DNA from 3 places in the Synechococcus sp. UW69 genome. Region 3 is predicted to be linked to each of the others. Evidence: predicted binding sites of a transcription regulator. Region 3 holds the regulator's gene; each other region holds the start of a gene.
What was found. Region 3 encodes NtcA, which controls nitrogen genes in cyanobacteria. Its sites were predicted from a motif close to GTANCNNNNGNTAC; they were not measured.
Positions count from the first base shown of each region.

Region 1: the regulator NtcA is predicted to act here: its motif matches at 4,009-4,022, upstream of DXY29_RS04980 (DUF4278 domain-containing protein).
Region 2: the regulator NtcA is predicted to act here: its motif matches at 4,704-4,717, upstream of urtA (urea ABC transporter substrate-binding protein).

Region 1 is NZ_UCNW01000008.1:242,009-252,454, forward strand. It holds gene DXY29_RS04955 (hypothetical protein) at 21-233, shown strand; gene DXY29_RS04960 (FAD-dependent oxidoreductase) at 236-1,927, opposite strand; gene DXY29_RS04965 (hypothetical protein) at 2,114-2,323, opposite strand; gene DXY29_RS13365 (hypothetical protein) at 2,320-2,469, opposite strand; gene DXY29_RS13670 (hypothetical protein) at 2,917-3,123, opposite strand; gene DXY29_RS13830 (hypothetical protein) at 3,130-3,258, shown strand; partial or broken gene DXY29_RS13925 (hypothetical protein) at 3,258-3,392, opposite strand; gene DXY29_RS04975 (hypothetical protein) at 3,343-3,534, opposite strand; gene DXY29_RS04980 (DUF4278 domain-containing protein) at 4,109-4,213, shown strand; gene DXY29_RS04985 (hypothetical protein) at 4,455-5,441, shown strand; gene DXY29_RS04990 (J domain-containing protein) at 5,443-6,228, opposite strand; gene DXY29_RS04995 (SDR family oxidoreductase) at 6,244-6,909, opposite strand; gene DXY29_RS05000 (hypothetical protein) at 6,979-7,191, opposite strand; gene DXY29_RS05005 (hypothetical protein) at 7,302-7,487, opposite strand; gene DXY29_RS05010 (hypothetical protein) at 7,701-8,000, opposite strand; gene DXY29_RS13370 (hypothetical protein) at 8,213-8,635, opposite strand; gene DXY29_RS13375 (hypothetical protein) at 8,625-8,789, shown strand; gene DXY29_RS13380 (hypothetical protein) at 8,925-9,089, opposite strand; gene DXY29_RS05020 (phenylpyruvate tautomerase MIF-related protein) at 9,298-9,636, opposite strand; gene DXY29_RS05025 (hypothetical protein) at 9,794-10,135, shown strand; gene DXY29_RS05030 (glycosyl hydrolase family 57) at 10,148-10,446, shown strand, end outside.
Region 2 is NZ_UCNW01000009.1:207,874-218,319, reverse strand. It holds gene ureC (urease subunit alpha) at 1-1,255, opposite strand, end outside; gene DXY29_RS08725 (urease subunit beta) at 1,259-1,579, opposite strand; gene DXY29_RS08720 (urease subunit gamma) at 1,590-1,892, opposite strand; gene DXY29_RS08715 (urease accessory protein UreD) at 1,911-2,846, opposite strand; gene ureE (urease accessory protein UreE) at 2,952-3,404, shown strand; gene DXY29_RS08705 (urease accessory protein UreF) at 3,401-4,072, shown strand; gene ureG (urease accessory protein UreG) at 4,072-4,677, shown strand; gene urtA (urea ABC transporter substrate-binding protein) at 4,789-6,087, shown strand; gene DXY29_RS08690 (branched-chain amino acid ABC transporter permease) at 6,181-7,335, shown strand; gene urtC (urea ABC transporter permease subunit UrtC) at 7,340-8,467, shown strand; gene urtD (urea ABC transporter ATP-binding protein UrtD) at 8,464-9,219, shown strand; gene urtE (urea ABC transporter ATP-binding subunit UrtE) at 9,216-9,926, shown strand; gene DXY29_RS08670 (DUF1830 domain-containing protein) at 9,958-10,203, opposite strand.
Region 3 is NZ_UCNW01000009.1:600,261-610,706, reverse strand. It holds gene DXY29_RS10650 (BadF/BadG/BcrA/BcrD ATPase family protein) at 1-494, shown strand, start outside; gene glmM (phosphoglucosamine mutase) at 481-1,872, opposite strand; gene DXY29_RS10640 (lytic transglycosylase domain-containing protein) at 2,026-4,089, shown strand; gene DXY29_RS10635 (hypothetical protein) at 3,988-4,491, opposite strand; gene DXY29_RS10630 (thioredoxin domain-containing protein) at 4,555-5,130, shown strand; gene thyX (FAD-dependent thymidylate synthase) at 5,175-5,897, shown strand; gene dcd (dCTP deaminase) at 5,909-6,502, opposite strand; gene DXY29_RS10615 (cob(I)yrinic acid a,c-diamide adenosyltransferase) at 6,502-7,101, opposite strand; gene rph (ribonuclease PH) at 7,246-7,989, shown strand; gene ntcA (global nitrogen regulator NtcA) at 8,048-8,764, shown strand; gene DXY29_RS10600 (DUF3084 domain-containing protein) at 8,792-9,943, shown strand; gene DXY29_RS10595 (resolvase) at 9,940-10,380, shown strand; gene DXY29_RS10590 (DUF3146 family protein) at 10,364-10,446, opposite strand, start outside.

The sequences.
Region 1 (10,446 bases), on a different contig from region 3:
TGCCAAGACCCCGGAGGCCGATGCAGAACGGGAGCATCGGATCCGCAGCCATGGCCAAGCGTCGCTTTCTCGACAAGCAACCACTCACCCAGGCAGAAGGGCTAACCGCCCTGATCATGATGGGGGTGGGTCTAACCCTGGGCGGCATCAGCGTGACCATCTTCATGGCGTTAAGTGCTGCAGCCCAAGGGTCTTGGCAGGAACTTTGGCTCTCCGGTCAGCTGAATTTCTGAGCTCAGGGCATCCAAGGCAACCGGATGCCGAAAGCCTCCAACGGATCCATCACGAGTTTGTTCATCGCCCGCCCCAGCAGCACTTGGGGCTCTTCGGGACGAATCGGAAGCACTTCATGCTCTCGACTCGTCGCGCGATCCATTCCTTTGAGCACACCACTCCGTATCAAGGCATTGGCTGCCTCAAGGCCGCAGACATAGGCACGTTCCTGGCACAGTCCCTTGGCACCGTGCTCCCGGTCTCCCATCCGCACCCAGTCGCCAGCGCAGACCACGGATGGCAACGATGTTTGCAGCGGCGGACGTTGGCTGAAACTGCCAGGTGAGAACAACGACACCGAACCCGGGTAACGCCGCACCTCAAACTCCAGAGCCCGCGCCAACCGAAAACCCGGCACCGCCTGCGGCAGAAGCTCTTTCATCAGGGTGTCGACGATCTCGTGATCACTCAGAGCCGCAATCGCTGTGGCGTTGTAGAAGTCGCTGGCAACGACGGACCCCTGAGGAGCACGACCACCCCAGAGATCCGTTTCATCTCCTTTCTGCAGCTGGTCGAGCATGAAGAAGGTGGCACCCGAACCCTGCAATGGCGCAAAGCGCGAGAAGACATTGGCGGGATCGTCGACTGCGACATAGCGATCCAGCCACAACCGCACCGACACCACATCAATCGCGCCCAATGTGCCGGCAGCCACCAGCTCCGGTAGGGCTCCCGCACAGCACGGCGACTGCTCCATCAGAGCATTCATGCCCTTGGAACCCACCGCCAGAACAACCGCATCGACATCGTCGATCACACTTGTTCGTCCCGTTGCGGGCGAACGGACCTCCACAGACTGGATCGCTGCTGCCTGGTGATCGAGATTGAGACAAGTTGCCAGTGTGCCTCCCTGAACTGTGAGCTGACAACGGTCCAGCAAGCGTTCCGCCAATGGAGCGATCAACCGCTCTGCGATGGTCCCAGAACGAATCCAGCGCACATCGAAGGAGTCCTGATGCGCCAAGGCGTAGTAATAGAGCAGCTCCATGGTGACGGCAGCGGATAAGTCTTCGGGTGGCTTGAACAGCCCCACCAGAAGAATCGGACGCAAAAACTCATTGATCATCCGCTCACTGATCTTCAGTTGGCGGAACAGCGTCAGCGCATCGATGGCGTCATAACGCCGGAATGTTGCCTCACTGCGATTGAGATCAAGCATCGCCACCAGAAGCCCGGCGATACTCAATCGATCGGCAACTGGAAGGCGCTTGAAGTTCTTAACCGTCGCCATGGCCTGCCCCAAAGGACTGGGGAGCTGCCACCCATCACCAAACACCGGTGCGGTGGCCTCCAAACCATCGGGAGACCAGAAGGCACTGGTCGTGAAGTCGGTAAACACATGCTCGAGCTCGAGCTCATGGGTCAGCGCATTGATGTTGGGGTAATCCCTCCAGAAACCACGGGTACCGGCTTCAAAAGGGTTGCCAGATGCGGTGCGCGTTGGCGTACGACCTGTTGGATCCGCCATCCCATCGATCAGGGTGACCCGCATGCCTGCTTCACAGAGGGCTTTCGCAGCACCCCAGCCCGCCCAGCCAGCACCGATCACCACGACATGGGAGGACTCAGCCTGCGTGACCTTGGATTGCTCAGGCATCGAACCTTCAGAGATCGAATGAACCGTCTCCGCATCATGGAGCTCTGAGGCCGGCAACGGTCGCCATCTCCACTGAGCAGAACGGCTCAATAGCGTTGTCTCGAATGTTCAAAACCATCCGATGAATCCCGACACAAGCGCACGCTGGCCTGTTCTTCTTCCCTTGGTGTTGTTCTTCGGGGGGATCGGTGCAGCGGCAGCGATGACTCAGTTGCTGGGATCGTTCTGAAATTCAGCTCGTCATCAGACCAATTTCAAGGCGTGCAGAACCTGCACTCGGATGCCTCCCAAGCGGACCCATGCCCGCAGTGCATCGGCTTTGCAGGTGTAGGGCCTCCAGTCGTCCTCATAAATACGCCGTTGAATGTGACGCACCACCCGCTCAGCAACAACACGGTCGCTGGGCACCTTCAGCACGACCTGCTGACCGTTGACCAAGAGCGTCTCAATCATTTTTTAGGAGGTTTGATCAGCTCGCCGGTCTGCAACGACACCACGGCGAAGCTACCCACAAACACCAACGCCACCAAAACCAGAAAGACAGCTGTGAGATTGCTGATCTCCAGCTGCCCGAGCATGAAGGCGAAAAGACCTGGCATCAAAAGCAGCGACGACGTCTGAACTTAAACCGACTGGTCAGTGGTGAGAGTTCCCAGAACAACGCCGGCCATGGACAAGCCGATCGCAAGCATCACAACGGTTTCGATCATGCGTTTTCACCAGAGGAGCTCGCGCTGAGCACGGCAGCAGATCGGGAGGACTTCACCGCAGGTTGCGCTGAAGAGGCAGATAAATCATTGGACTGCCAGGTTGAAGCAGCTGAACAACGGGTCGGATTTTTTACCCCCCAGGAAATACGGCCCATCACCAAACATTCAACTGGAGCAATGATTGCGGCAACCGATTGGCCTGTCTGTTCGATCGGCAACCGACGCCGTGGGTGATCGCCATACAAGCGTTCACGGATCTGAACAGTCGCCTGGCCATAGGCCGACCCGCCACCTCTGCTTTTTCAAACGCAGCCAACAGGGGGATTGCTGCCTGCATCACATCGACCCAAAACCATCCAAGATTTGGCTCGCATCCTGAGCAAGCCGTTGTTGACGACGATCCACCTTCACCAACAACGCGGTATGCATGGTGCCCATCTGCCGCAGCATTGAGGAGAGTTCAACACTGAACTCGACGGCACCTGCTGAGAGATTGTTGAGTTCATCTTCATGGCTTCTGGCTTGACCCTCCGTGATGATCACGTAGGCATGGCGGCGCGTGGCTTTCGCTGCAGCCTCGGCTGGAACCCCCTCAAACGGGAGAATTCCTCAGGCGAAGAGGCGGTTGCGGAACGGTTGCGATCCGCGTCAACAACACACACCGACATGCCCTGTTGAGCCCATACAGAGGCCAGATGATGACTGCTGCAGGTTTTTGCCACACCTCCCTTTTGGCCCAAAAAAGTCAACAACAGAATTCGTTCAAATGCGCGGAATGATCGCGTCGTTAGGAAAGAACTCCTCAAACACACAAATGCGGTCGGCCCAACGCGCCTCCACTTCCAAGCGCATTAAGCGGTTTCGCACCCACATCAATGTGTCCACATCAATGGGCTTATGAAGCTTGTGTTGCTGTGCCTTCACCCAATCATCTTTGCTCTGAGAGCTTTTCATGACATCTAAAACAGTGTGCCTACACGGTACGAACGGAGGCTTAAGGCGCTAGCAGCTTCACACTAAGTAAGCATCAAAGAACACTTGATTGCGTGCGAACTGTTCACCATGACAACAAGTTAATGGAAGCTTTGAGTCCAGAACAAACCGTCAGAGTTTGAACCACCAGATCGGTAGCCGATCCATCATTCCGTCACACCAAGCAGCGACAAGATGAAATCAGTTCCTGAAACGCTGAGATGACGCAAACCACTGCCTACCCCACTCTGTTGCAGGCCATCACCAAGGCGGCTCAAAAAACGCCGCAACTCAAACCTCGCCCGGTGCATACACCGCCAAACGGGCGCGGAAGCAATTGAATGAAAACCGCTGGAATGCATCCAAGCGGGGTTATTCAGGCCTGGGCTAAACAAAATTGCAGCTGTGTAACAGCACGAACGACACGTGGGTTGATATCGCCTCTATAAAGGTTGTGTAGCAACAGCTACGCAACTACGTTCACCCCGCCTTAGGCGAGGCGCAGTTCGATTCAGGCCATGGAACGGGGACCTGAGCTTGCTTCGAGGAACTCATCATGACCCTGACCTATCGCGGCCAGAAGTACACCAAGAACAACGCAGCTGCTTCCAGCAACCAGCGTTCTGTTCTCGTTTATCGCGGTCAGAAAGTCGCTCGCTGACCTCAGCACAAAACGCTCGATCAAGTCCCGCTTAGGCGGGACTTTTTTTATGGCTGTTTCGTCGTGGGATCAGGCTGCTTGGCTTTCCAACGTTCAAACCAAACCGCCACACCCAAGGAGATACCGATCGCGATGCCTGCACCGATGCAGACGACCCCAAATTCCACTGGCATGCAATCGCCCCAACTTGATCTCAATCATCGGACAAGACCGCTCAGAAGTCGCGATCCATCGCTAAGCATTGGTTTCTTCAAGGCGTGCTGGAACGATGTTCCTAATTCATAATTCGCACGAACAAGCCAATCTCCTGGCATCAGCACTGGTGCAAGTCCACAGAGTTGAAGGCCACTGGTACACGTCTTTTCAACAGGACCTTGCCCACACCCTTTTCCTGAAGCTGCTTGACGCTGAGATTGACTTCTCCGGCCATCCCGGAATTGAGGTTGAAACGTTGGCAGAGACGTTGACGCAAGCACCGGAGCGCCAAGAGCTGTTGGAACTGCTGATCGCCTTCGAAATGCTTTGCAATCCAATCCCGGAGACGTTGAGTAGGGACATTGATCATTGGGCAGACGCACTGAACATCAACAGCGAGATCCTGAACCTCGCCAGGGAATTGGCACACAACGCCATCACCCAGGCAACAACAGATTTTTACCGCTGCAACTGGATCGGAGAAGGCGATGATCAAAGCGATCCCGTCTTTCAGGATCTCTTGAAAAAATACGGTGATCACGCCTACGGCGTATGTGTCACGGCGGATCCTGATGAGTTTGCACGCTGGGACAACCTCAAAAACTGTTCCCAGGGCAGCCTTGGACGCAGTCTCTGGGAGTTTTACCAATCAAGAGGATTCAAACTTCCCGGTGAACTTGGTGCCGGTAACGCAGCACTCGCGCATCACGACTGGATCCATCTGATTGCTGGGTATGACACCACCCCCATCGGAGAATTGGAAGTCACAGCATTCATGGCTTCTTCAAGCCGCTCAGAGGGAGCAACCCTTGGCTTTATAGGAGCAATCAGCATCTTGGAAACTGGGTTGCTGCATAGCTTCTACGGCGCCGACAAATTTGGGAGAGCGCTCTCAGCCGACGATGGAATTGAGCGTATCGCTCAGGCAATCAGCAGAGGCAAAGCCTGCAATGTCGACCCGCTCATCGACCTTGACTATTTCAAGTATGCAGACACACCGCTAACAAACATCCAGAAGGCCTGGTGGAGCTGAGTTAGTTCACCAAGCGTTGATACGCTTCATTAACACGGCGAAAAGCCTCTGCCGAACCGCCAAGGTCGGGATGGTGCTGTTTCACCAATTTTCGGTGAGCCTGCTTGATCTCGGAGAGTGACGCGTTGGCGTCCAACCCGAGGACATCTAAAGCTGCAATCCGTGGATCACGGGGATGTCCAAAGTCCACACGATCTGTTCGCCTTTGATCACTTCGCGTGCGACGTCCCTGCCGCTTGGAGCTGAATTGTTCCTGGTGCTGACGCAGCTGTTCAACCACCCGTCGTGGATCCTCATCGAGCCACTCGCTGGCCCGAACGCCGAACATCGCAAACGCCGCCAAGACTGCCGTTGTTTGTTTGCTCGCCTTGGATCCAACCGCTACCCGAAGATCAGTCCCTAAACCAGGAACCAGACGATCGAGTCGCTGTTCAAGGGTCAGATGAGAGGGGAAACTGCTGCGATTGAGCTGATCAATCAAAGACTCCAACCCGCGCTGACGCAGGACACTCCATCCCGGCTGTTGTGAAAGGGACTGCCCCCAAGCCTGCACCTGGTGGCTGCTGATGCGCGGCGGAGCTTGGGCCGATGGCTCACTCCAAGAGCGGTGGGAAGTCGTTTCGGTTCGGAAGCGTTGGCGTTGCTGCCGCTGCAGTCGGTCCAACTCACTGTTGAGCCGCAACACCTCACGTCGAAGGGCATCGTTCTCCGCCAGCAACGCCTCAACATTGCTGGTAACCCGTTGTTCAGAACGTCCGCCAGACCAGTGACGCGGATCAAAACCCAAAGCGTTTCTCCCGTCTCACCACGGCAATAGCTCACCATTGGCATGCCAGAAGCTGCCGCTGTTGGCCATGGTCAAGGCATCAATCCGTGCCAACAGACCCTCCACCGCCTGCTCCGGGTGAATACCGCTTGGATTGAACTGGATCATCCGAGTACGCACCAATCCAGGATGCAAAATTGCAACGGCGATGCCGAGTGGCTCCAGATCGATCGCCAATGATTTTCCGGCCATATTGAGGGCCACCTTCGACATCCGATAGCCATAGGAACCTCCAGATGTGTTGTCATCAATGGAGCCCATACGGCTGGTCATCAACACCAACTTGGCACCACGGGGCATCTGATTCAGCAAAGCCCGGGCGAGCAGCAGAGGAGCAAGGGCATTCACCTCAAACTGCCGAAGGATTCCCGTGGGATCCAGATCGGCCAACCGCATCGACTGCAGGATTCCGGCATTGAGGATGACGCCATCAAGCGGCAAGCCCGTCAAGCGGTGCACCAGATCATCGATGCATTGGCTGTCACTCAGTTCAAGGCCGGCTTCAACACGCACCCCTAGATGCTCCAATTCATCACTGCTTTGACGGCAGACCGCCACCACCTCCTCGCCCCGGGCCTTGAGCTGACGGCAGTATTCCAACCCGATCCCACGGTTCGCGCCGGTGACCAGGAACGTCGACATGGGGAAATTTCAGCCACCGCCATCCTGCCCGCTCTTCCATCGATCCACCGAAGAGATCAAACGATTCGATTAATCGGATAGATCACCATCAACGCCGTACTGATGCAAACACTGCTTCACCGTGAGTACCGAAACTGTGCCGCCGGTCTCCGCATTGACGAGCAAATACGGGCAGCCTCGAAGAACACAGCGACGTCGTGCGTCGATGTAGGCATCAAAAGCGTGAGCATGGGAACACTCCTCCACCCAACCTTCGCTACTGAGATACCGCGTGAGAATCATGTCCAAAGTCCTCGAGGCCACTGGTTATGGCTCAGGACATCCCCCATCCCAAGAAGTGACCTGAAGTCTTCGGGATCACAGCGGCACTGAAGACACCAAATCAAAGCGATTCAAAAGGATTCAGCCGATCCCTGCACAACGGTGACCACCTGATTCCAGGTGGCATGAACCACGCGATAGGTCTTCAAGGTGGCACGTGATTTGGTGCGGGCATTCACAAAGGCTTTGAACTCCGTTTTGAAGCAGATCTCCTGAATCCATTGCCCCCCTGAATCAAGCCTCTCGATGCAATACATCAGACAAAAGTCGTTAAAAACATCACAACCGCAAAACTTTTGCTGAGCACAAAATCAAAAGGTGTAGTTCGGGATTGGGGCAAGAAAAAGCCCCCGCGGTTAACGGAGGCTCAGGTGGTGTGAGGAGTCGACGTTTTTTTGACAAAGGCCGACACTGAGTTTCATAGCCCGATTTCACCGCGGCAGCACCACCAGCCACAAAGCTTTATCGGCTCAGAGATAAAGAACACTGTCGCGACAGCGCTGGAGGGCCTCACGAACAGCGATCAGCGCAGCTTCATCAGGCCTCTGCAGTCCAGCCGGCACAACAATCAAATCATCTGGATCCAACCGGACCCTTGCCGAAAACCAGGTGCCAGGGCCTGGAACAGATGCACGGCAGATCGGCTCCTGCCTTTCATCCAAACGGCGCTCAATCAACCAACCGTCCACACGGTCTAAGGGCTGGAACGCCGTTGCCTCAAAGGCAACAGGCGAAATCAGGATCAGCAGCAACACACGCACTGGCTGCATCACAACGCTGGAGCGGCGGAAGCACACCCATCGTCACAGAGAGCACCGGTTCGGCAGGGCCATTGCGTTAGAAGGGCGGCGTCGAGAAATCGTCGATGCCGTTATTTCGCTGTGAGGGATGCTCGATGCGCATCGAACGATCGATGGAGGCCTACTGGCGCAACAAGGGGAAATTGCTGTGCTCCTCATGCCTAGACCGCCAGGACATGCCTCTAAAAACGACCGAGGACGGCCACAAGGATGGATCTTCCGGATTCCGTGACAACAGCAACAAAAGCTGACGCCATCTGTGGAAATGATGGCTGAGAAATTCTTTCCCGAACCATGGGTTTCCTCGCCGTCGCCGGATGCATGCTCTTGGCCACAGCCATGTCTGCAGCACTCACCACCAAGCCTTCGAAAGCCTGAGCGCTCTGTAAGCAACTCACCAGCATGAAAGAAACCGGGCAATGCCCGGTTTCTTTTTTTGGCTCGACGCTGATGTGCAGATCAATCACAACGAAGGCATAACGGCACTCCCATAGCCATGGCTCTTTTCTTTCACCAAAGAGATTTAGAAGTGCAAAACAAGCGTGCAAGTGGAACCCGCGTGGTTGTAGATCCTTGATCCCACGAAGGATTTCCATGGCGAGCATCAGTCGAATCTGCGCCACCTCCAAGGGCTCAACAATTGATGCCATCGGTCAAGGCCGTTATCGCGTCTGCAATCGTCAGGAGGTGTGCTCAGAAGTAGAAGGCCTTTGGCAGGCCTATGAGACCCTGCGGCGCCAAGAACAATCCTTAGGTTGATCCACGCAATCAAGAATAGGTATCAACACTTACAGCGCCACTTTGTTCAGTACGTAACACTTAGTTCACCCCGGTGAGGGGTAATGCGTCGACTCCGGGAGGGCTTAGGGAACCCTCCTTTTTCATGCGTGGTCTTCAGAGGTTCAGGCTTCCTGCGCTGTCTTCGCCGAACTCCAAATACAGACACCGGGCGTCTTCGGCTCGCCCACAATCAATCAGGTGTTGAACCCGTTCACGCCACCATTGCGACACACCAGAACTCAACTCCTTGTTGGGCAGACCTCCGAAAGATTCACTCACAGCAATCATTCGTGTTGAACAACGCTAAGGAAGATTATTGATGCACCGATTTGGGCTGTTACCTGCTGTTAGCAGCTGTTGTTACCCAACCGAATCGTTCTGCAAAATCGACAACAAAAATCGGTGTGTAGCCGTTCAACCGCCTGAAGAGCAGCCCTCGTGATTGACACGACCAGGCGGGGCGGATGGGGGCTTTCAGTGCTGAACCTCAACCGAAAGTGTTGCCGTTCCAGCCCCAGCAGCTGGCCTGGACATCTTCAAAGCCGATGTAAACCCGACTGGCGGGGATCCCGGTGCGCACCTGGATCAGTTCACAGAATGCGGCCGTCATCGCCGGTGGCCGGAGTGCGCCGATCGATTTCACCTCCACATAGGCGCAGGGCTCGTGGCTTCCGGCGAAGGTCATTGGTACTCCCGTCTCCAAGAGGGTCATCACGTACGCCTCCGGCTTGCCCGTTTGATTGGCCAACTCGGAGGAAAGCTCCTGCAGCAAAGCCGATCCATCCTTAAGCGCCGGCAACGATGTGCGCACATTGATGAGGGGCATTGCGGCAAGAAAGCTAGACAAAGCTTGGCACTCTCCAACAGCGAGTGCCAAGCATGACTAACGATCAACATCAAACATTTCCAAAAGAAAAGATCCTCAATCTGAACAGCGTGCTTCAAAAAAAGCTCGTAAGTTCCCTAACAAAGTGATCAGTGCCATGATCCTTCTTCATTTCTTTGGCCTGGGAGATGTTCTGCGCCGTTTTGAACTTGAGCAGATCACAGGCCTAAAATTGATGGGCTTCAGGCCTCTCAGCCTCGACGAGTTGATGCATTGGTCACAACACATTGCCGATCAACAAGACTGGGATGTTGATTCGATTCGGCAAGATGTCATCAGCATTTGGCTTGATCAAGCCGAAGACATCACCTGCTGGAGACAGCGACTGGATCGGGCGCCGACCGAAGTGGAACTGCTGGCAGGCATTGGCGATCAGAACACATGGAGAGATCATTGGGAAGGCATGCTGCGCCAAACACCACGTGCCGGCTGGCAATAACGAGCGAATTCAATGACAACCTGCCCACCGATCAGCGGCCGCGAACAGGACGTTGCGGCCTTGATGCTGAAGCCACGTCAGGCCTGGTCAACCAGCCCGATCAAGTTTGAGCAACTCCGTTCGGGATTTGCCTGTGCTCTCCACATGCACCAACCGACGGTGCCAGCGGGAGCGGGCAACACATTGATTTCCCATCTTCAGTACATGCTGGATCACCCCAACGAAGGTGATAACCACAACGCTGAACCCTTCGCACATTGCTACCGCCGTCTTGCCGAGCTCCTGCCAGAACTGATCAACGAGGGCTGCGC
Region 2 (10,446 bases), 390 kb from region 3:
TGCCATGGGCAAGAGCGGGGTTGATTGTCACCTTGGCGATGTAGCGCTTCAGCCGATGGTTGTCGTTGCGGTTGGAGTCTTCCGGGAGCGCACCGCGCTGCACCTTCATCTTGTGGGCGGTCTGGAAGGTGCGGGTGATCACTTCGCCCACGCGCCCCATGGCCTGGGAGTCGCTGGCGATGATCGAGAAGGCGCCCAGGTCGTGAAGGATGTCTTCGGCGGCGATCGTTTCGCGGCGAATCCGCGATTCGGCAAAAGCCACGTCCTCGGGGATTTTGGGGTCGAGGTGGTGGCACACCATCAGCATGTCGAGGTGCTCCTCGAGCGTGTTGCGGGTGTAGGGCCGGGTGGGATTCGTGCTGCTCGGCAGCACATTTGCTTCGCCGCAGATCTTGATGATGTCTGGGGCATGGCCGCCGCCGGCACCTTCGGTGTGGAAGGTGTGGATCGTGCGTCCCTTGATGGCGGCGATCGTGTCTTCCACGAAGCCGGCTTCATTCAAGGTGTCGGTGTGGATGCACACCTGCACATCCATCCGGTCGGCCACCGACAGACAGGCATCGATGGTGGCCGGCGTGGTGCCCCAGTCTTCATGCAGCTTCAGGCCGCAGGCACCGGCGCGCACCTGTTCCTCCAGGGCTTCCGGGGTGCTGGCGTTGCCCTTGCCAAAGAAGCCCAGGTTCACCGGCAAGCCTTCGGCGGCCTGGAGCATTCGCCCGATGTGAAACGCCCCAGGGGTGCAGGTGGTGGCATTGGTGCCGGTGGCTGGTCCGGTGCCGCCGCCCATCAGGGTGGTGACGCCACTGGCCAGAGCAGTTTCGATCTGCTGGGGGCAGATGAAGTGGATGTGGGTGTCGATGCCACCGGCCGTGAGGATGTGACCTTCCCCAGCGATCGCCTCGGTGCCGGGGCCCACCACGATCGTGACCCCTTCCTGGGTGTCGGGGTTGCCGGCTTTGCCGATGCCCACGATTCGGCCGTCTTTGAGGCCGACATCGGCTTTGACGATGCCCCACCAATCGAGGATTAAGGCATTGGTGATCACTGTGTCGACGGCGCCTTCGGCTCGAGGGGTCTGGGACTGGCCCATGCCATCGCGAATCACCTTGCCGCCGCCGAACTTCACCTCATCCCCGTAGACGGTGTAGTCCTTCTCGACTTCGAGGATCAGCTCGGTGTCCGCAAGGCGAACCCGGTCGCCGGTGGTGGGTCCGTAGGTCTCGGCGTAGGCCTGGCGGGAGATGCGGTAGGGCATGGGTCAGGCGTCGAGGGGTCCGTTGATCTGGCCGTTGAAGCCGATGACGCGTCGGGCACCGGCAAAGGGAATGAGGTTCACGTCGCGACTGTCGCCAGGTTCAAAGCGGATGGCGGTGCCGGCGGGGATGTCGAGACGATGACCGCGGGCTGCGGCCCGGTCGAACTGCAGGGCGGCGTTGGCTTCGGCGAAATGGAAGTGGGAGCCCACTTGCACCGGTCGATCGCCACTGTTGGAGACGCTCACCGTGGTGACGGGTCGTCCCGCATTCAGCTCAAGTTCACCCGGTTCGGGAAGCAGTTCGCCGGGAATGAGAGGTGCCATGGGTTCTGCCTCAGCGAATTGGGTCGTGCAGGGTGACGAGCTTGGTGCCATCGGGGAAGACGGCTTCGATCTGCACCTCGTGCACGAGCTCGGGCACGCCGTCCATCACCTGGTCCTGACGCAGCCAGGTGGTGCCCTCCTGCATCAGCTCCGCCACGTTCTTGCCGTCACGGGCACCTTCAAGCACCAGAAAACTGAGCCAGGCCACCGATTCGGGGTGGTTGAGCTTCAGGCCGCGGTTCAATCGTCGTTCCGCAAGCAGTGCCGCGGTCACGATCAGGAGTTTGTCCTTTTCCTGGGGACTGAGATGCATAGCGAAGCTCGGTCTTCTTCAGTGTGTCTCCGCTGCAGCCTCGAAAGCGTTCACGGTGGACGTTTGTCGGCGCAGAGGCTGCTCCTGCAGGGGCCAGACCCTGGGGATGCGAGGTGTTGTCAGGCCCCGGAGCCTTCGTGTGCGCTCCCAGATTCGGCTGAACCAGAAGCGGGCATCGCGGCTGGAAGTGCCGGAATAGCGGGCGATCAGCCCTTGCCCGAGGGCCCCGCAGCGCATCGTGCCCGTCAGCCCCTCACGGTCGGCCCGCGCTCCGTCCAGCAGCGTTGCGGTTGTTTCGGCGCCCATGGCCATGGGTGCGGCCCAGATCAGTGTTCCGAAAACCGGTGCACCAGCTAGGCCATGGGGGCCCTCCAGGCTGGCTCCGCCCAGTTCCACGCGATCAGCCAACTCCCATGTCGAGCCGGTTGAGGTGATGCGCTGAATCGTGAGGCTGGACCGCCATCGCCCCTGCTGCAGGGTTTCACCAGCGGCGGTTCGACCCAGGCGCACGATTTCTGCACTAACAAAGGAGGCATCCATTGGCAGGGTCACCGTCAGGTGCTGCTCGAACAAGGCATCGGCGTACAGCACCAATTCCTGCGGCAGCCATTCGAGATCACTGCCGCTGGCCAGCGAGCAGCACACGTGCTGTTGAGCAGAGCAGCCCTCAGGCTGCAAGCGGCTGCGGCCGATGGACCCGTAAACCTTCTGCGCCGCCACACTGGTGATCAGGCTGCGGCTGCTGGCTTCAAGCTTGATGTCGAGGCTGAGTTGATCGCCGCCCACCAGGCCTCCAGCGGTGTGCAGGACCGGCAGCTCGCAGCGTCCGTCATCACCGCGTTCACTGCGAAGCAGCTTGAACGGAGCTGTGCAGCCCCCTTGGTGTCGGGTGCTGCCGTTGGCTGCACGAAATTGCAGGTCGCAGCGGCCGTGCCAAGGATCGAGACGTTGCATGGCTTCACGCTCCGCTGCCATCGCCTTCATCTCTGTAGCAACGCACACCAAAGTGCTGCTGATGTCTGGGCAGGCTTTCTCTGTGGAACTGGAATGGAGATGGTGGTGACAGATGCAGTGGTGGTGTTGGAGCAGCGCCTGCAGAACAGCAGTGCCATGGCAACCCTGCACTTGCCGTTAACGGCTGAAGAGCGCACGGTATTGCGCGGTCGCCGCACCACCTCCTGCGGTCGCCTTGTTCTTCTTCAGTTGCCCCGTATGGGATCCCTGCAGCCTGGTGATCTGCTGGGGGATCAGTCCGGGTCGACCGTGGTGGAGGTGACGGCAGCGCCGGAAGCGCTGCTGCGGGTGCAGGGTTCGCATCCCCTTGAGCTGTTGCAGGCGGCTTATCACCTGGGCAATCGCCACGTTGCTCTTGAGCTGCATGAGCAGGAGCTGTTGCTCCCGGAGGACTCCGTGTTGGCCACGATGCTGGAAGGGCGTGGTTTGACGGTCAGTCGCTGCCTTCAGCCGTTTGCTCCCGAGGGTGGCGCCTATGGGGGGCATCAGCACGGATGACATCCCTGGCGTTGTTGCAACTGGTTAGCCCGGCGTTGCCCGTTGGTGCCTTCAGCTACTCGGAAGGTCTCGAGGTGCTGATTCAGGCTGGCTCCATCGCTGATGAGCAGGCCGTTCAGGCTTGGTTGGAGGCCGAATTGCAACGGGGTGCTGTGCGACTGGAGGCCGCTGCCTTGAGGCCCCTTGCAGAGGCCCTGGTGGAGTGGTCAACCCAGGCGGATGGCGCGGCCAAAGCGCGCCTGATCGATCTGGACGGTTGGCTGTTGGCCACCCGTGAAGCAGCAGAGCTGCGAGCGCAACAGCGTCAGATGGGAATGTCGCTGGTGCAGTTGATGTCTGACATGGGACAGGACCTGCCCGAACCTGTGCCCCTGAGCTGGCCAGCGGCCTGGGCTTGGGCTGCCGTGGGCTTGTCTGTTCCAGCGTGCGACATGGTGGAGGGATATCTCTATGGCTGGGTTGCCAATCAGCTCAGTGCGTCGGTGCGGCTGCTGCCGTTGGGTCCGTCCCGAGCGCAGGTGCTGCAACAGCGGCTGCTACCGATGATTGCCTCGCAAGCGCAGCAGCTTCAGGCTGCCGATCCGCAGCAGCTCTGGAGCAGCGGTGTGGGTGCGGGCATGGCGCAGCTTGCCCATGCTGAGCTGTATTCACGCCTGTTTCGAAGCTGATGAGCAGCAAACTGCGCCTGGGGGTGGCGGGTCCCGTGGGATCCGGCAAGACCGCACTGGTGGAGGCGCTCTGTCGCCGCTTGCGCGACGACCTGCAGCTCGCGGTGGTCACCAATGACATCTATACCCAGGAGGATGCCCAGTTCCTCACCCGTGCCGGTGCCCTGGATCCAGAGCGGATCCGCGGGGTGGAGACAGGCGGTTGTCCTCATACTGCGATCCGCGAAGACTGCTCGATCAACAGAGCAGCTGTTGCAGAGCTGGAAGCCCAATTTCCTGACCTGGATCTTGTTCTTGTTGAGAGTGGCGGCGACAACCTGGCGGCGAGCTTCAGCCCAGAGTTGGTGGATCTCTGCATCTATGTGATCGATGTTGCTGCTGGCGACAAGATCCCCCGTAAAGGAGGGCCTGGCATCACACGGTCTGATCTTTTGGTGATCAACAAGATTGATCTGGCTCCGCAGGTCGGTGCTGACCTTGCGGTGATGGAACAGGACACCCGGCGGATGCGTGGAGACAAGCCGTGGTGTTTCACCAACCTCCATAGCGGCGAGGGCCTGGAGCATGTGGTGGGCTTCTTGTTGCAACAGCTACCGAATCGCTGATCCATGGCCGCTGGGCTCGCGATTTAGTTCTTCTTGATACCAAAGCAAAGGCGTGCTGATTCGTACCTTCCGTCAGCTGCCGTCAGGCACATTCCTGTGTTGTGGAACACCATGAGCTCTTCTCTCTCTAAGCGCCTGTTCGCTGGCATGGCCGCGGCATCGCTGGGTCTTGCCGTGACTGCCTGTGGTGGTGACGACAAAGCTTCTGCACCCGCGACCGACTTTGACGACACCGTCACCGTTGGCATCCTGCATTCGCTGACCGGCACCATGGCCATCTCGGAGTCCACCCTGGTGGACACTGAAAAGATGGCGATCGATGAGATCAACGCCGCTGGTGGCGTTGAAGTCGATGGCAAGAAGTACAAGATCGAGTACATCGTCGAGGACGGTGCTTCCGATTGGCCCACCTTTGCTGAGAAATCCAAGAAACTGATCGATCAGGATCAGGTGCCCGTGGTCTTCGGCGGCTGGACCTCTGCTAGCCGCAAGGCGATGCTGCCTGTGTACGAGTCGAAGGACGCTTTCCTCTACTACCCGATTCAGTACGAGGGTCAGGAGTGTTCCAACAACATCTTCTACACCGGTGCGACTCCGAACCAGCAGTCAGAGCCTGCCACCGCGTTCATGTATGAGAAGTCGCCTGCCGCTGGCAAGCCCTTCTTCCTGGTGGGTTCGGACTACGTCTTCCCTCGTACCTCCAACACCATCACCAAAGAGCAGCTCAAGTCTCTGGGTGGTGAAGTGGTCGGTGAGGACTACCTGCCCCTGGGTAACACCGAAGTTGCTCCGATCATCGCCAAGATCAAAACAGCTCTGCCTGACGGCGGTGTGATCATCAACACCCTGAATGGCGACCAGAACGTTGCCTTCTTCAAGCAGATCCAAGACGCCGGGATCACCCCTGAGAACGGCTACTACGTGATGAGCTATTCCATCGCGGAAGAGGAAATCAGCACCATTGGTTCTGAGTTCCTCGAGGGCCACTACGGCGCTTGGAACTACATGATGTCGATCGATACCCCGGCATCCAAGAAGTTCGCTGCTGACTTCAAGGCCAAGTACGGCGAAGACCGTCAGGTGGCTGACCCTCAGGAGTCGGCTTACAACATGGTCTATCTCTGGAAGAAGGCTGTCGAGAAAGCCAACAGCTTCGACGACGACAAGGTGCGTGAAGCTCTGATTGGCATCGAATTTGATGCACCTCAGGGTCCTGTGACGGTGATGCCTAACCATCACCTGTCTCAGACCGTCCGCATCGGCCAGATCACGGCTGACGGCCAGTTCGAGATCCTCGAATCCACCGATGGTCCTGTGGCTCCTCAGGCCTGGAACCAGTTCGAGCCCAGCTCCAAAGGCTTCGCTTGCGACTGGACCGACGCTGCGAAAGGCGAGAAGTACAAGCTCTGATCCACGGATCACAGCCTGATTTCTCTTCAGGGAGGGGCCCGTTAACGGGTCCCTCCTTTTGTCGTTTCACTGAACGCTTCGTTTCACACGTCCGTGCAACTGCTGTTTGAAACCCTGTTCAACGGCGTCGCCATCGGCTCAGTTCTGCTGATGGCTGCCCTTGGACTGGCCATTGTCTTTGGCTTGATGGGTGTCATCAACCTCGCCCATGGCGAGTTGATCATGCTCGGGGCCTACACCACGTATGTGGTGCAGCTTGTCTTCAAGCTGCCTGCCTTGCAGCCCGTTTACAACGCCTACGTTCTCGTTGCTATTCCCCTGGCGTTCATCGTCAGCGGTGTTGTTGGCATTTTGTTAGAGCGCACCGTGATTCGCCGTCTTTACGGCAATCCGTTGGAAACACTCTTGGCGACCTGGGGTGTCAGTCTGATTCTTCAGCAGTTTGTGCGGAGTGTCCCTCTGGCTCACGCTGCCGGCCTGATTCTGGCTTTGGTGCTGGGTTTTGGTCTGCCTCTGTTGCTTCCGTCGTCTCTCTTGGCGGGGCCGCGAGCCCGCTTGGTGCGGGCTGGGAGCTGGGCTGTTTCAGCTCTGGCGGGTGTGTTGTTGGCTGGTGGCTTGGCCTCACAAATCAGCCGCATCGCCCGAGCCACCTCCCGAAACGTGGATGTGACGGCGCCCAAATGGATGCGCGGTGGGATCGAATACATGGATATCACCTTCCCAGTGCCCCGTCTCGTGATCATCGTCCTGACGATCGTTGCGGTGGTTGGGGTGACTTGGTTCCTCAACAAAAGTGTGTGGGGCATGCGCATTCGTGCCGTCACTCAGAACCGCTCGATGAGTGACTGCCTTGGCATCCCGACGGAGACCGTTGATGTGCTCACGTTTGGCATTGGCTCGGGTTTAGCCGGTGTGGCTGGGGTTGCTGTTTCCCTGCTTGGTTCGGTGGGCCCCAACGTGGGCGGGTCTTACATCGTGGGCTGTTTCATGGTGGTGGTGCTGGGCGGTGTCGGCAATTTGCTGGGAACCGTGCTGGCCTCGTTCGCCATTGGCGTTCTGACCGATCTGATCGGTGCTGGACGTTTGCTCACGATTTGGCCCGACATGCCGGCTCCCCTGGCCGGTGCCGTCAATTTCTTTGCCACAACGAGCATGGCTCAAGTGATGGTGTTTGCCCTGATCGTGGTGTTTTTGCAGTTCCGTCCTGCGGGTCTCTTCCCGCAAAAAGGCCGCATGGTGGAGGCTTGATCTGATGTTCCAAGCATTTCAACAACGCCGTTGGCCCTTGATCATCCTTTGGGTGGTGATCGTTGCGGCCATCGTTGCTGCGCCTGCTGTTCTGCCGGTGTTTCGGCTGAATTTGTTGGGTCGCTTCCTCTCCCTGGCGATCGTTGCTCTGGGTATTGACTTGATCTGGGGCTTTACCGGTCTGCTCAGCCTGGGCCAGGGCATCTTTTTCGCGCTTGGCGGTTACGTGGCAGCCATGTACTTGCAGCTGAACAGTTCAGCGGACCTGCCCAATGGCATCCCTGAATTTTTCAGTCTCTATGGGGTTGATCGTTTGCCCGCGTTCTGGCAACCGTTCCACTCACCCCTCGTCACCTTGGTGGGGATTTGGTTGGTTCCGGCTGTTTTGGCAGCGGTGCTGGGCAATCTCGTCTTTCGTAACCGCATCAAAGGGGTCTACTTTTCGATCCTCACCCAGGCCGCTCTCCTGGTGTTTTTCAATTTTTTCAATGGGCAGCAAAAGCTGATCAACGGCACCAATGGTCTCAAGACCGATGTCACGGAGTTGTTCGGTCAGGTGGTGGGTTCGGCAGAGATGCAGCGCAGTTTTTTCTGGCTGACCGCAATTGTTGTGATCCTGGCGTGGTTGTTTTTGCGTTGGGTGGTGCGGGGTCGGTTCGGTGATGTGTTGATTGCCATTCGCGATGACGAACCTCGGCTGCGCTTTGCGGGTTACAACCCAACCCTGTTCAAGACGATCGTCTTTGCCATCGCTGGTGGTTTGGCTGGAATCGGAGGCGCGTTGTACACCGTTCAGTCGGGCATCGTTTCGCCGCAATACATGACTGTTCCCTTCTCGATTGAGATGGTGATCTGGGTTGCGGTCGGTGGTCGAGGCACGCTCGTGGGAGCCATCCTTGGCGCTGTGGCCATCAACTACGCCAAGAGTTTGGTGAGCGAAGCTCTCCCCCAAAGTTGGCTGTTCATCCAAGGGGGGTTGTTCATCCTCGTGGTGACGGCCTTGCCTGAAGGCGTCATTGGTTGGTTCCGAGGAGATGGTCCTCGCAATTGGCTCAACCGATTCGGTATCTCCCGTCGGAGTGAGACCTATCCACGTCTCGATCTTGAAGGTCAGGAGGAGGTTCAGTCATGAGTACGGCTTTATTGGAATTGCGCCAAATCACTGTCAGTTTTGATGGGTTTTTGGCGCTGCGAGATCTCAACCTCAGCCTGCAGCCTGGTGAGCTGCGGGCCGTGATTGGCCCCAACGGGGCCGGAAAAACCACGTTCCTGGATGTGATTACGGGCAAAACGGCTCCCACGGAAGGCGATGTGATGTTTCAAGGTCGTTCCCTCGTGGGGCGAGCGGAGCATCGCATTGCTCGCCTGGGCATCGGCCGCAAATTTCAGAGCCCCCGCGTTTTCGAGAAGCTCAGCGTCCAGGAGAACTTGGCCCTGGCAGTGAGCCAGCCGAAGCAGCCCTGGTCATTGCTGGTGGGCGGCCTCAATGGGGATCAGCGAGACCGTGTTCATCACTTGATGAGCATCGTCAACCTGCAAAACCGTGCCGATTGGGCTGCAGGGTCGTTGTCCCATGGCCAGAAGCAGTGGCTTGAGATCGCCATGTTGGTGGGGCAGGATCCCGAGCTCTTGCTGGTGGATGAGCCGGTGGCTGGGCTCACGGATGAGGAGACCGACCTAACGGCGGATCTACTTAAGTCGTTGGCAGGGGATCACACCGTGTTGGTGATTGAGCACGACATGGAATTCATTCGACGGCTTGAAAGTCCGGTGACGGTGCTTCACCAGGGTCATGTTCTCTGTGAGGGCACGATGGATCAGGTGCAAGCAGATCCCCGGGTGATTGAGGTTTATCTCGGCACCACTGAGGAGGAGAACCCATGACGAATTTGTTGGAGATCCAAGGCCTCAACACCTTTTACGGTGAAAGTCACATTCTTCGGGATGTTGATCTCAGCGTGAAGTCGGGGGAGATGGTGTGTTTGATCGGCCGCAATGGCGTGGGAAAAACCACGTTGCTGAAATCGCTGATCGGCTTGTTGCGCCCTCGCTCCGGAACGATGGCCTTCGACGGCGCTGAACTGGATCGTCAGGCTCCCCATCAGCGAGCACGGGCGGGGATTGGCTATGTGCCTCAAGGTCGCGAGATCATTCCGCAACTCACGGTCGAAGAGAACTTGCTTCTGGGGATGGAGGCTTTGCCGGGTGGCTTGGTGCGCCATCGCCACATTGATCCATTTGTCTATGAGCTGTTTCCGATTCTGCAGGAGTTTCTGCCGCGCAAGGGAGGGGATCTGAGTGGTGGTCAGCAACAACAATTGGCCATTGCCCGAGCGTTGCTAGGAAAGCCAAAACTTCTGCTATTGGATGAGCCCACTGAAGGCATTCAGCCCAATATTGTTCAAGATATTGAAGCTGCTGTTCGGCGGATTATTGCTGATACCGGGATTGGTGTGTTGTTGGTGGAGCAACATCTCCATTTCGTGCGTCAGGCCGATCGCTACTACGCCATGCAACGCGGCGGAATTGTCGCCAGTGGTTCAACGACTGAACTCAGCCAAGCGGTTGTCGACCAGTTCCTAAGCGTTTAGCTCACTTTTCCTCGAATTCATCCGGGTCAGTTCAGCTGGCCCAGAGGGATTCCCTGGCAGGCTCTTCATCTGTGGCGTAGTCACTGACATCGGCTCGCACATGCAGCATCTGCCCCGTCATCGACATTTTCCAAATTTCCAAGCGCGCATCCTGAGGTGCTTCGAACCAGAAAACCTCCGTTGGCATCACCACCTTCTCTCGATAGAAGTGGTCTTTGCCAATGCATTTCACGATCACCATTCGGCTGGTGTCGTTTTGATAAACGCACTCAATCATTGTGAGCATATTGAATCATGCCAATCTCGTGTTCTTAGCGCAAGTAAAGTGTTTGATTGATCACCGAATCAGCACGGCTTTAGATTTGGTACAGATGCGTTGATACAGATCGAGTCATTTTTGTAACCACCATCACCGTTCTGCCCAAGCCTTTTGAATTGCAGAATTTTGTTCAACGTTTGGATCGACACAAAGATGGCCTTCCGTTTCAAATGAAACAATTCTTTTGCTTGCTCCTGCGCA
Region 3 (10,446 bases):
GATGGCTGCTCGATGGAGCCGGCTCAGCCTTTGACCTCGGCCACCAGGGATTGCAACTGACCCTGCGCATGGCCGATGGGCGCCTGCCCGACCATCCACTGCGCCTGCAGATCTGGAATCAGATGGGATGCGACAGCCACGCAGCGGTGAAAGCCCGGGTGGTACAGAACGACTTCGGCACGGCGGACTTCGCGGCCTTGGCTCCGCTGGTAGTAGAGGCGGCATCCCAGGGCTGCTCGGGCGCGGAGGAGATCGTGCAGCGATCAGCAGCAGCCCTCTCAAACTGCATCAGCACCGTGGCGCAGCAGCTTTCGCTGTGCTCCCCCCTGGTGGTCTGCCAGGGGGGAGCCATCACCCATCTCATGGGTTTCCGCACAGCCGTGCAGCAGACCATGCGTCAGTCGATACCCGTTGCCCGCTGGGGTGAGGCCAAGGGTGATGCCTGCGATGGCGCTCTGCTGATGGCGCAGGACTTGACCGTCAGGCCACGTTGAGATGGTCTTCGGCAACAGCAGCAAGATGCCCTGTCCATTGCTCAACAGCTTCTGACTGCTCGGCTTCCACCATCACCCGCAGCACCGGCTCCGTACCGCTAGCTCGCACCAGAATGCGACCGCTCTCTCCCATCGACTGCTCCGCCGTGGCAATGGCGTCGGTGAGAGCCGTGCACTCGCTCCAGTTCTTGCGTCGCGCACGATCCATCACCCGCACATTGACCAATTTCTGGGGGTAGGCCTGAAAACTGCGGTCCAACCAATCGCTGAGGGTGATGCCCTGGGCATGACACAGGGTGGCCAGCTGCACAGCGGTCAGAACACCATCGCCACATAGCCCGTGGGAGGCCGAAAGAATGTGACCGGATTGCTCGCCACCGAGGGCAGCGCCACTGGCCACCATCGCTGCATGCACATGCTGATCGCCCACCGGAGTGCGGTCCAAAGTGCCGCCCCGCTGCTGCCAGGCCCGCTCGAAGCCGAGGTTCGACATCACGGTCGCCACCAATCGCTGATCGGGCAGCGCCTGCTGGTCCTGCAGCACTGACCCCCAGAGGAAAAGCACGTGGTCTCCATCGATGATGGATCCGCGGCCATCAACTGCCAGCATCCGATCGGCATCACCGTCAAAAGCAAATCCCATCGCCGCACCGCGCTCGATCACAGCCCGCTGCAGAGGTTCCAAATGGGTGGATCCACAGCCAACGTTGATGCGGGAGCCATCGGGTTCACCGTGAAGCACGGTGAGATCAGCCCCCAAGGCACGAAACGCATCCTCGCCGCAGGCTGTCGCGGAGCCCCAGCAAAGGTCAAGAACGATGGGAACGCCGTCGAGACGGCGTTCAGCCACCGATTGCTGCAAGACCTCGCGGTACCCATCCAGAAGGTCGGCGCTTGATCGCGCAACGCCGCAGCGAAAAGCACCCTCGGCCATCGGGAGTTGCCCCTTCAGACCTGCTTCCACTTGAGCCTGACGCTGGGCGCTGAGCTTGGCGCCATCAGCTCCAAAGACTTTGATTCCGTTGTCCGCAGGGGGGTTGTGGCTTGCGGACACCATCAAGCCACCGGCGGCACCGAGCTGGCGAATCAGCAGAGGAACCGCCGGTGTCGGACAAAGGCCCAAAGTCCACACATCGCGGCCGGCCGCCGTCAAACCGGCTGTCAGGGCAGACACCACCATGCTGCCGCTCGTCCGGGAATCCATCCCGATCAGAACAGGGCCTTCCGCCTGCAGAACCCGACCAACCCAGTAGCCGACCTGAAGGCACAAGGCCGGCGTCAGAACGGTGCCAGCAAGCCCACGGATCCCATCGGTTCCAAACCCCGGCGCAGCGTCACCGAGAGCCGGGCCAATCGGGGAACACGCCGTATGAACCATGGGTCTCAATCGTGGACAGCACCATACGAAGCGCTTCTAACGCTGCTTCCCAGGAACGTGACAGGTGCAGCTCTGCCCTCATCTGCCCTCAGTCGATGAAACGGTCGCCATTCCCGTCAAGATCATCAGAATGAGTTCTGATCCAGGTTGGGTGTGCTGGCAGGGCCGCGAATCGGAACGCTGCTGCTCCTCTCGGTTGCCAGTCTCAGCGGCTTTGCTGCATGGGGTGGGCAGCACCTGCTCAAGAGGCAGCATCACCCCTTAACACCTGAGCTCTCGCAAGCACAGCTCTGGCAGCACTACCGCTGGTCTATCGATCCACAGACACGTCGAGAAGCCGCCTTATTGATGGTGGCCAGAGATGAATCGAATCAACTCCTCAATGGCCAAGGCTGGGGACACGATCCGGTCGCTGCTGTGGTCCTCGAACGGGCAGCACTCACCGCCGCCGCCCAGGGCAAGACAGCGGTGGCCGAACAAACCTGGCAGCGCCTTCTTGATCGCTTTCCCGAAGAGCCCGGCTCCGCCTGGGCTCGCTTGGCTCTTGGCCAGAACAAACCCCTTTATCACCAGCAGCTGCTTCAGCAGCAACCCGCCCACCCAGCAGCGCTGACGTTGGCAGCGGGGGGTGGGCCCGAACCGCTGCAGAACCATCAAGGGGCCCTGCACCTGGCCCGCTGGAATGTGCGTTGGCCGGGGGCCTTAGAACAGATGCGTGACGCCTGCCAGGCCACGGGGGCACAGGCACCAGAGCCCGCCCAGCGCCAAAACTTGGCGCAAGCAATGGCGAAACGAGGCCATGCGGAAACAGCGCTGGCCTGTCTCCAGGACGTCGATGCCGCCCCGGAAACCCAACTGGCCATTGGTCGATCCCTGCTGCTGCATGGTGACCCTGATGAGGGAACAGCACAGCTGCTGACCCTGGCGCAAACCCACCCAGGCCATGCCGCAAGCCTTGAAGCGGCAAGGATTTTGAGCGAGCCGCTTTATCCCGATCCTGGGGTCCTGGATGCCCTGCCGGCAGGCGTTGAGAAGCGCTCAGCCGCCGTTGCCGCGGCTCGCGTGCGACTGGCCGACGGCAATGAAGCGGAAGCCGCCCTGAACCGGTGGCCCAACGATCCCGACATCTGGCAACTCCAATGGGACCTCGCCCGCGATGCTTTCCTTGCCGGGAATTGGGAGCGCACCCGCAACCTGTTGGACCGCCGCAGCGAGCAGGGCCCTCTGCCACCACCGTTGGAGGCACGCAGGCTGTTCTGGCTTGGGCTCAGCCACCAGGAACTTGGTGAAACGGAAAAGGCTGAGCGCACCTGGCGCAGCCTGATCAGGTCCTTCCCAGCGGGCTACTACCGATGGCGCGCCATGGATCGCCTAGGGATCTCAGGACCTCTGGATCTACGCAAACAACACCCGCAGAAGGATCCACAGACCTGGCAACCCCTCAATAGCCAAGACGCCTTAGTGAACACCCTTTGGCGGCTCGGGCAGGTGCATGCAGCCTGGGAGATCTGGCAGGCACAGCGTGATCCTGTGATCACGCTCCCACCCGAAGAACGTCTCGCCGAAGGCAGACTGCGCCTTGCCGTCGGAGACACCTGGATGGGACTGGATCAGCTCTGGTGGCTCAGCCTTCGCTGGCGTGATCCCAGCTGCCAGCAACGGCACCTCCTCCACCGCAGCCAGTTCCCCCGCCTCTTCCAGGCTGAGATGAAAGCAGCAGCGCAGGAGGAAGATCTTGACGCCAATCTGCTGCGAGCGATCGCCAAGCAGGAGTCACGCTTTGCACCTGGGGTCGTCTCCCCCGCAGGGGCCGTTGGCGTGATGCAACTGCTTCCATCCACAGCCACGGAGATGGCTGGCGAGCCAACCAGCACGCTGATGCTGCAGGATCCCGCCGACAACATCCAACTGGGAGCGCGATACCTCAACCAATTATTAGAGCGATGGGAGAACGACCCCTTTCGCAGTATTGCGAGCTACAACGCCGGGCCCGGCGCCGTGGCCTCATGGCCTCAGCCCACCAATGGGGACGATGCTGCGCTCTGGGTAGAACGCATTCCGTACCCGGAAACACGCTTCTACACCAAGAAAGTGCTCGACAACCTGATCGGCTACTCAGGTGGTGATCAACCCTCCTGCGAAGAGGTTGGCCGTGGGGTTAGGCAGAAGCGTGCCAGCGACGATGCCGCCGATCACGACGGCACTCATCAGGAATAGGCACGTCCTGGCACCGGGCAGGACGCCAATGCGAATGAGATCGAGACGCGCCAACAGCAAGGCTGAAGCCAGGATCAGAACGTCGGTAAGAACATTGAGCTTGAGCAGGTAAATGCCACCGGTAATCACCAACAGCAACGTGACGACCAACGTCATCACCCGGCTGGACGCCATGAGCATCGACACCTGCCGCAGCAGCAGATCCGGCATTGTGCAGAACACGACAACCACCTCGGCCTGCAGCAGCACGAGGCACCAGAACCAGGCCGAACTCACCCCGAAGAGAGAGGTGAATGCGGGCTGAACAACCTGCCAATGGTTTCCGAGCACAACCGCAACGAGAAACAGCACCGTCAGCAACGGCGCCCGAACCGGAAGGCTCAGCAGTCGCAGAATTGGCATGGGTGCAAGCTAGCCGCGAGCTTCCTGAGGAGCTGCCAAAGTGATGGCAGCGGTTGAGGCGCGATGACACGTTCCCCAGAGTCTTCTCCCCTTGGCACGACACAGCGATGGGTGCTGGTGCTGGTCGCGGTTGCTCTCGCCCTCGGTCTGGTGATGTTGCGAGGCGGTATTCAGAGCGAAAGTCCGATGGAGCAGCTGGCGAGACGATCCCTCGACCCGCAGACTGCTTTGAACAACGGACGGCCCACACTGATCGAGTTCTACGCCGACTGGTGTCAGGTCTGCAGAGAAATGGCTCCCTCAATGCTGGAACTGGAGCAGAGTTCCCGAGAGCAACTCGATGTTGTTCTGGTGAACGTCGACAATCCCCGTTGGCAAGATCTGGTTGATCGCTACGACGTGAATGGCATTCCTCAGTTGAACCTGTTCAACGCCGAGGGGGAGCCAAGGGGCCGATCCCTCGGCCTGCGCAGCTCGGAAGAACTGCAACTCTTGAGTGCTGCACTGCTTGAGAATCAGCCATTGCCAGCCTTGCCTGGAGTCGGCAGCATCAGCCGTCTGCCTGGTCCCTCCTCCGCAGATAGCGCATTAGCGGGAACGTCGATCCAACCAACGGCTGGACCTCGCAGCCATGGTTGACACACCTCGCCATGATCACCACAACTCGTCACTCTGACGCTCCCATGGACCGCTTTCGGGTCGATCTGATCGCTGCCACGCCGAACCCGCAGCAATGCATCTATGCGGCCATGCATCAGGACTACAGCGAAGGTTTTGTGGCCGGAGATCGTGCCAGTTGGCCTGATGAACAAAGGGCTGGGGAGATCTGCGTTAAACGTTTGCTATCCGGAGAGCGCGGCCATTACGGCCCCATGGAACATGCACAGATCGTGCTGAACGTGGGCTGGTTCCCTCATTCGGTGATGCAGCAGGCCCGCACCCATCGGGTCGGCGTGAGCTTCGATGTGCAATCGATGCGCTACACGGGCGATCGCATCTGCAGAGCAGCGGATGGGGCCCTAGAGCTTGAAGAGGTGTTTTATTTGCGGCCCGTCGGCGACTACAGCGACAGGCAGGGCAAGAAATATGCCTACACGGAAGAGCTGCGCAACCAAGATCTTGATCTATGCCGAAGCGCTGCCGAGCGATACAGGGATCTTCTCAAAGCCGGCTTCTCCGAGGAGCACGCCCGCGGCATCCTTCCGTTCGACTACCGCCAGCACTTTGTGGTGAGCTTCAGTTTGCGCGCGTTTCTCCACTTCATGGATCTACGGGCCAAACTCGATGCTCAGCTGGAGATCCGCCAGCTCTGCGATCTGATGTGGCCCCACATGGTGGATTGGGCTCCTGAGTTCGCCGCCTGGTACGAAAAAAGCAGGCTGCATCGAGCACGACTGGCCCCTTAAAGCGGGGAGATCTAAACCTTGGCGAGCGTCACACGTTCGGGCTGGTGCTGGTATTTGCCCTGCCGATCGCTGTAGGTGGTCGCACAGGGATCACCCTCAAAAAACAACAGCTGACAAATGCCTTCATCGGCATAGATCCGGCAGTCAGCACCGGAGCTGTTGCTGAATTCAAGGGTGAGGTGACCCTCCCAGCTGGCTTCCGCTGGGGTGGTGTTCACAATGATTCCAAGGCGGGCATAAGTACTCTTACCCAAACAGATCACAGTGATGTTGGGAGGAACTCGAAGCTTTTCAAGCGCCACGCCAAGGCCATAGGAGTGGGCCGGAAGAATGAAATATCGACCGTCCTCATCTTCATGGAGAGGAGTTGGCTCGAGATTGGCCGGATTGAACCGCTTGGGATTCATCACCGTGCCGGGAACGTGCCGGAAGATCAAAAATTCCTGAGGAGACAGGCGTAGGTCGTAGCCGTAGGAGGAGCAACCAAAGCTCAGCACCGGACGCAGCTTCTGCTCCGGATCCAGATGACGGACGAGGCCGCTCTGGAATGGCTCGATCATTCCCTGCCCAGCCTGTTCAGTGATCCAGCGATCGCACTTGAGCATCAGAAACCTCGGCGCAACTCCGTGACTTGATCTGCCATCTCCACCACGCCAGCGGGGATCGCAGGTCCTGTGATGATCACATCCATCGAGGCGGGCCGCTGCTCGAGAGCTGAAATCACGTCCGATTCATTGAGGTAACCGAAGGCCACAGCCAGGCCGATTTCATCCAGAACCAACTGGTCGAGATCCCCCTGAATCAAATGCTGACGGCAGATGGACCAAACGGCAGCCACCGCCTCCGCACCGCCGGGGTGATTCGGAGAGGAGAGGCAGAGAGGCACCTCAGGACGCAGCCAAACCAGGCCTCCACAAAGTTGGACGCGACCTGCGGGCCCCTGCTGCACGCCCCCTTTGAGGAACTGACTGATCAGAACACGACTGCCCAGGCCAGCGGAACGCATCGCCTGACTGAGAACACTGGCGAAACTGCCGCGATAGGGCGCTGTGTGCACCTGGAGCTGCCCTTCGGGCGCCACCAGATATAGGGGTGGAGGATCTGCAACAGGTGGCAGGGGCCTGAGTCCTGCCCGTTGCAAAGCCTGCTGATCCCGATCCAGAGAGTTCTGGAACGCTTGGGGGTCGGCAAGGCTTGTGGTCATCACGGCAACATCCGTCCGGGCAATCCCGGCAAGACCTTGAATGTAGCGGCGAGATGACATTCCACAAGTGCATTGACACCACCCATGGTGTTTGGACGGGCGAGAACCAACCGGCTGCGAGGCTTGAAGAACTGCACACCACCGATGAGCCAAACCGCTGGAAGCCGAACCGATGGCCGTCGCCCTGAGCAATTACGGCCGTTCTCGGTGACCTGGAATCCCATGGGTTTTGCCTTGAGCTCCCTTGTGGTTCACACCGGCCGAACCGCTGTTCTGTGCAGCGTCTGCCTGGAGGACAAGGTTCCCCGCTGGCGGAAGGGGGAAGGGTTGGGATGGGTCAGCGCCGAATACCGGCTGCTGCCGGGATCCACGCCGCAGAGGCAATCACGGGAGCTCATGAAATTGTCGGGCCGCACGCAGGAGATTCAACGGTTGATCGGCCGAAGCCTTCGCGCTGTGATCGACATGAAGCGTCTGGGCGAGCGCACCTTGCTGATCGACTGCGATGTGATCCAAGCCGACGCCGGAACACGGACTGCATCCATCACGGGAGCTTGGCTCGGCCTTGAGCAAGCCTGCCTTTCACTCGTGGAAAAGGGGATTCTGGAGCAATCGCCACTGATCGACCAGGTAGCGGCCGTGTCCGTCGGCCTAGTGGGTGGCCAGGCCTTGCTGGATCTGGACTACAGCGAAGACAGCAGAGCTGAGGTGGACCTGAATGTTGTGCAGGCTGGCGATGGTCGCCTGTTGGAGATCCAGGGAACTGCGGAGGGAGCGCCCTTCAGCCGCAGCCAGCTCAATGAATTACTGGATCTGGCTGAGCCTGGATTGACATCCCTGATGCAGGCGCAACGCCAAGCGATGAACGAGCACAGCAGAGTTACGTAATAACCGCTACACGGCGGCCACCGTTGGCTCCGTAGCTTCGCCTCACCAGGGGGTTGTCATGACCAGTAGCCGAGGTTTCAGCCGATACGCCCCGCAGATGGTGGCTCCAACCCCCAGCACAGAACCGGCCAACCGCTCCCTCCTGGAAATCATCCGGGATCTGGACGGCGCCAGCAGTGAACTGGTGGACCGCAACAAGACCATCTTTTTCCCTGGAGATCCTGCTGAACGTGTCTATCTGATCCGCCGCGGAGCGGTCCGTCTCTCCCGCGTCTACGAGTCAGGGGAAGAGATCACAGTGGCCTTGCTCCGCGAGAACAGCCTCTTTGGGGTGCTGTCGTTGCTGACCGGTCAACGGTCTGATCGCTTCTACCACGCCGTAGCCTTCACCAGAGTCGAGATGGTGACGGCGCCTGCGACATCCGTGAAGGCGGCGATCGAAGCGGATACCAGCGTTGGCCTGCGCTTGCTGCAGGGCCTTTCCAGTCGGATTCTTCAGACCGAAACGATGATCGAAACGCTGACCCACAGGGACATGTCATCCCGACTGGTGAGCTTTCTGTTGGTGCTGTGCAGGGATTTCGGCGTAGCGGATGAACTGGGAATCACCATCGACCTGCGCCTGTCCCATCAGGCCATCGCCGAAGCGATTGGCTCAACGCGCGTGACAATCACGCGTCTGCTGGGAGACTTGCGTCAATCCGGTCTGGTTCAGATTGACCGCAAAAAAATCACCGTTCTGGATCCAATCGCTCTGGCCAAACGATTCAGCTAGGCAGCACGTCAACCCACAGGTGCGGCCATGAGTGGCTGGGCACTGATCCTGGTTCTGCTGGTGCTCGGGGGCGTTCTGTCGACCCTGGGTGACCGGCTGGGAAGTCGTGTCGGCAAGGCCCGCCTGAGTCTGTTCAAGATGCGCCCGCGACGGACCGCCGTTCTGATTACGGTGCTGACCGGCAGCCTGATCAGCGCACTGTCGCTCGGCCTGCTGCTGCTGGTGAGCCGCCAGCTGCGGGTGGGCCTGTTTGAACTGGATGCTCTGCAAGACCGGCTCCAGGACAGCCGGCGGCAGCTCGATGCAGCCGAACGGGAACGGGAAGAGACCCGAACAGAAGCCAACCGGATCGCCGCTGAACTCAAGCAGTCACAGCAACGGGCTGACACCCTGCGCCGTGAACTGGCTCCCCTGCAGAACGAACGCGCCCAACTCGAAGCAGAACGTGAGCGTCTGAGCCGGGACATCGCCTCCCGCGATGCCGACATCCAGCGCACGGAGGCCGAATTGAAAAGCGTGCGGAGCCGAATCCGAGCTGGCGAGCAGGAACTCAAGGAACTCGAATTCAACCTGGTCGCCCTGAGGCGTGGATCGGTGGTGATCAGTAGCGGACAAACCTTGGCGAGAGCAACGGTTCGTCTCGATGCTCCTGATCAAGCGAAACAGGCTGTCGACAGGCTGCTTCAAGAGGCCAATGCCAACGCCTACGGCAAGGTGAGGCCGGGTGAAGCACCCGAACGACAGTTGATCCGCGTTCCCCGCAGCGACGTGGAACGCTTGCAGAACATCATCCGCAAGCCGGACACCTGGGTGATCTCGCTGCGCTCCGCCACCAATGTGCTGCGTGGTGAAACGGCGGTGTACGCCTTCCCCGAAGTGCGTCCCAACCGCCCGGTGGCGCAAAGCGGTGACGTGCTAGCGACCACCACACTGCGAACGGATGAACGCACACCGGAGGGCATTCGAACGCGGCTGAACCTTCTCTTGGCCTCGGCCTATGCCGAGGTGCAACGGCGAGGATCCCTGACGGAAGGACTGCAATTCGATGGATCAGCACTCTCCCAACTGGCCCAGGCATTGATGGAGGGACCCAGCAAAAGCGTGGTCTTGAAGGTGATTGCCGCAGGGATTAGCTACAGCTCCGATGCTGTAGTCGTCACGGTTGAGGCATCCCCATGAAACGGGTGGCCGTGCTCGACCCAGGCCGCTGCAAATGTGGCCTTGTGCTGGCCGATCTTCAGCATGGTCTTGTCAGCGAGGGCCATGTTCTGACCCCAGAGGCCGTGGAACCCTGGCTCGAGCAGTGGAATCAAGACCAAGCTCTAGATCGCATCCTGATTGGCGACGGAACAGGAAGCCAAGCGTGGATCAAGCGGCTGGAAGGCCTGGGCAGCCTCACCGTGATTCCGGAGCAGGGGACCACCCTGCGGGCAAGACAGCGTTACTGGACGCTGTGGCCGGCTCGGGGTTGGCGCCGAGTTCTACCGAAAGGGCTGCGCATTCCACCGGTGGACCTGGATGCTGTTGCCGCCTTAGTCATGCTGGAAGAGCACCTGGGGTGCCACCTGCAATGGCCAGAGCCTGCACCCACATTCGTGCTCAAAACCTGGCCCTGACCATGAAGGTGTAGTCACCTCCTGGTTCGAGCTTGTAATCAGAACGCACCAGGAACCGCCGCAAGG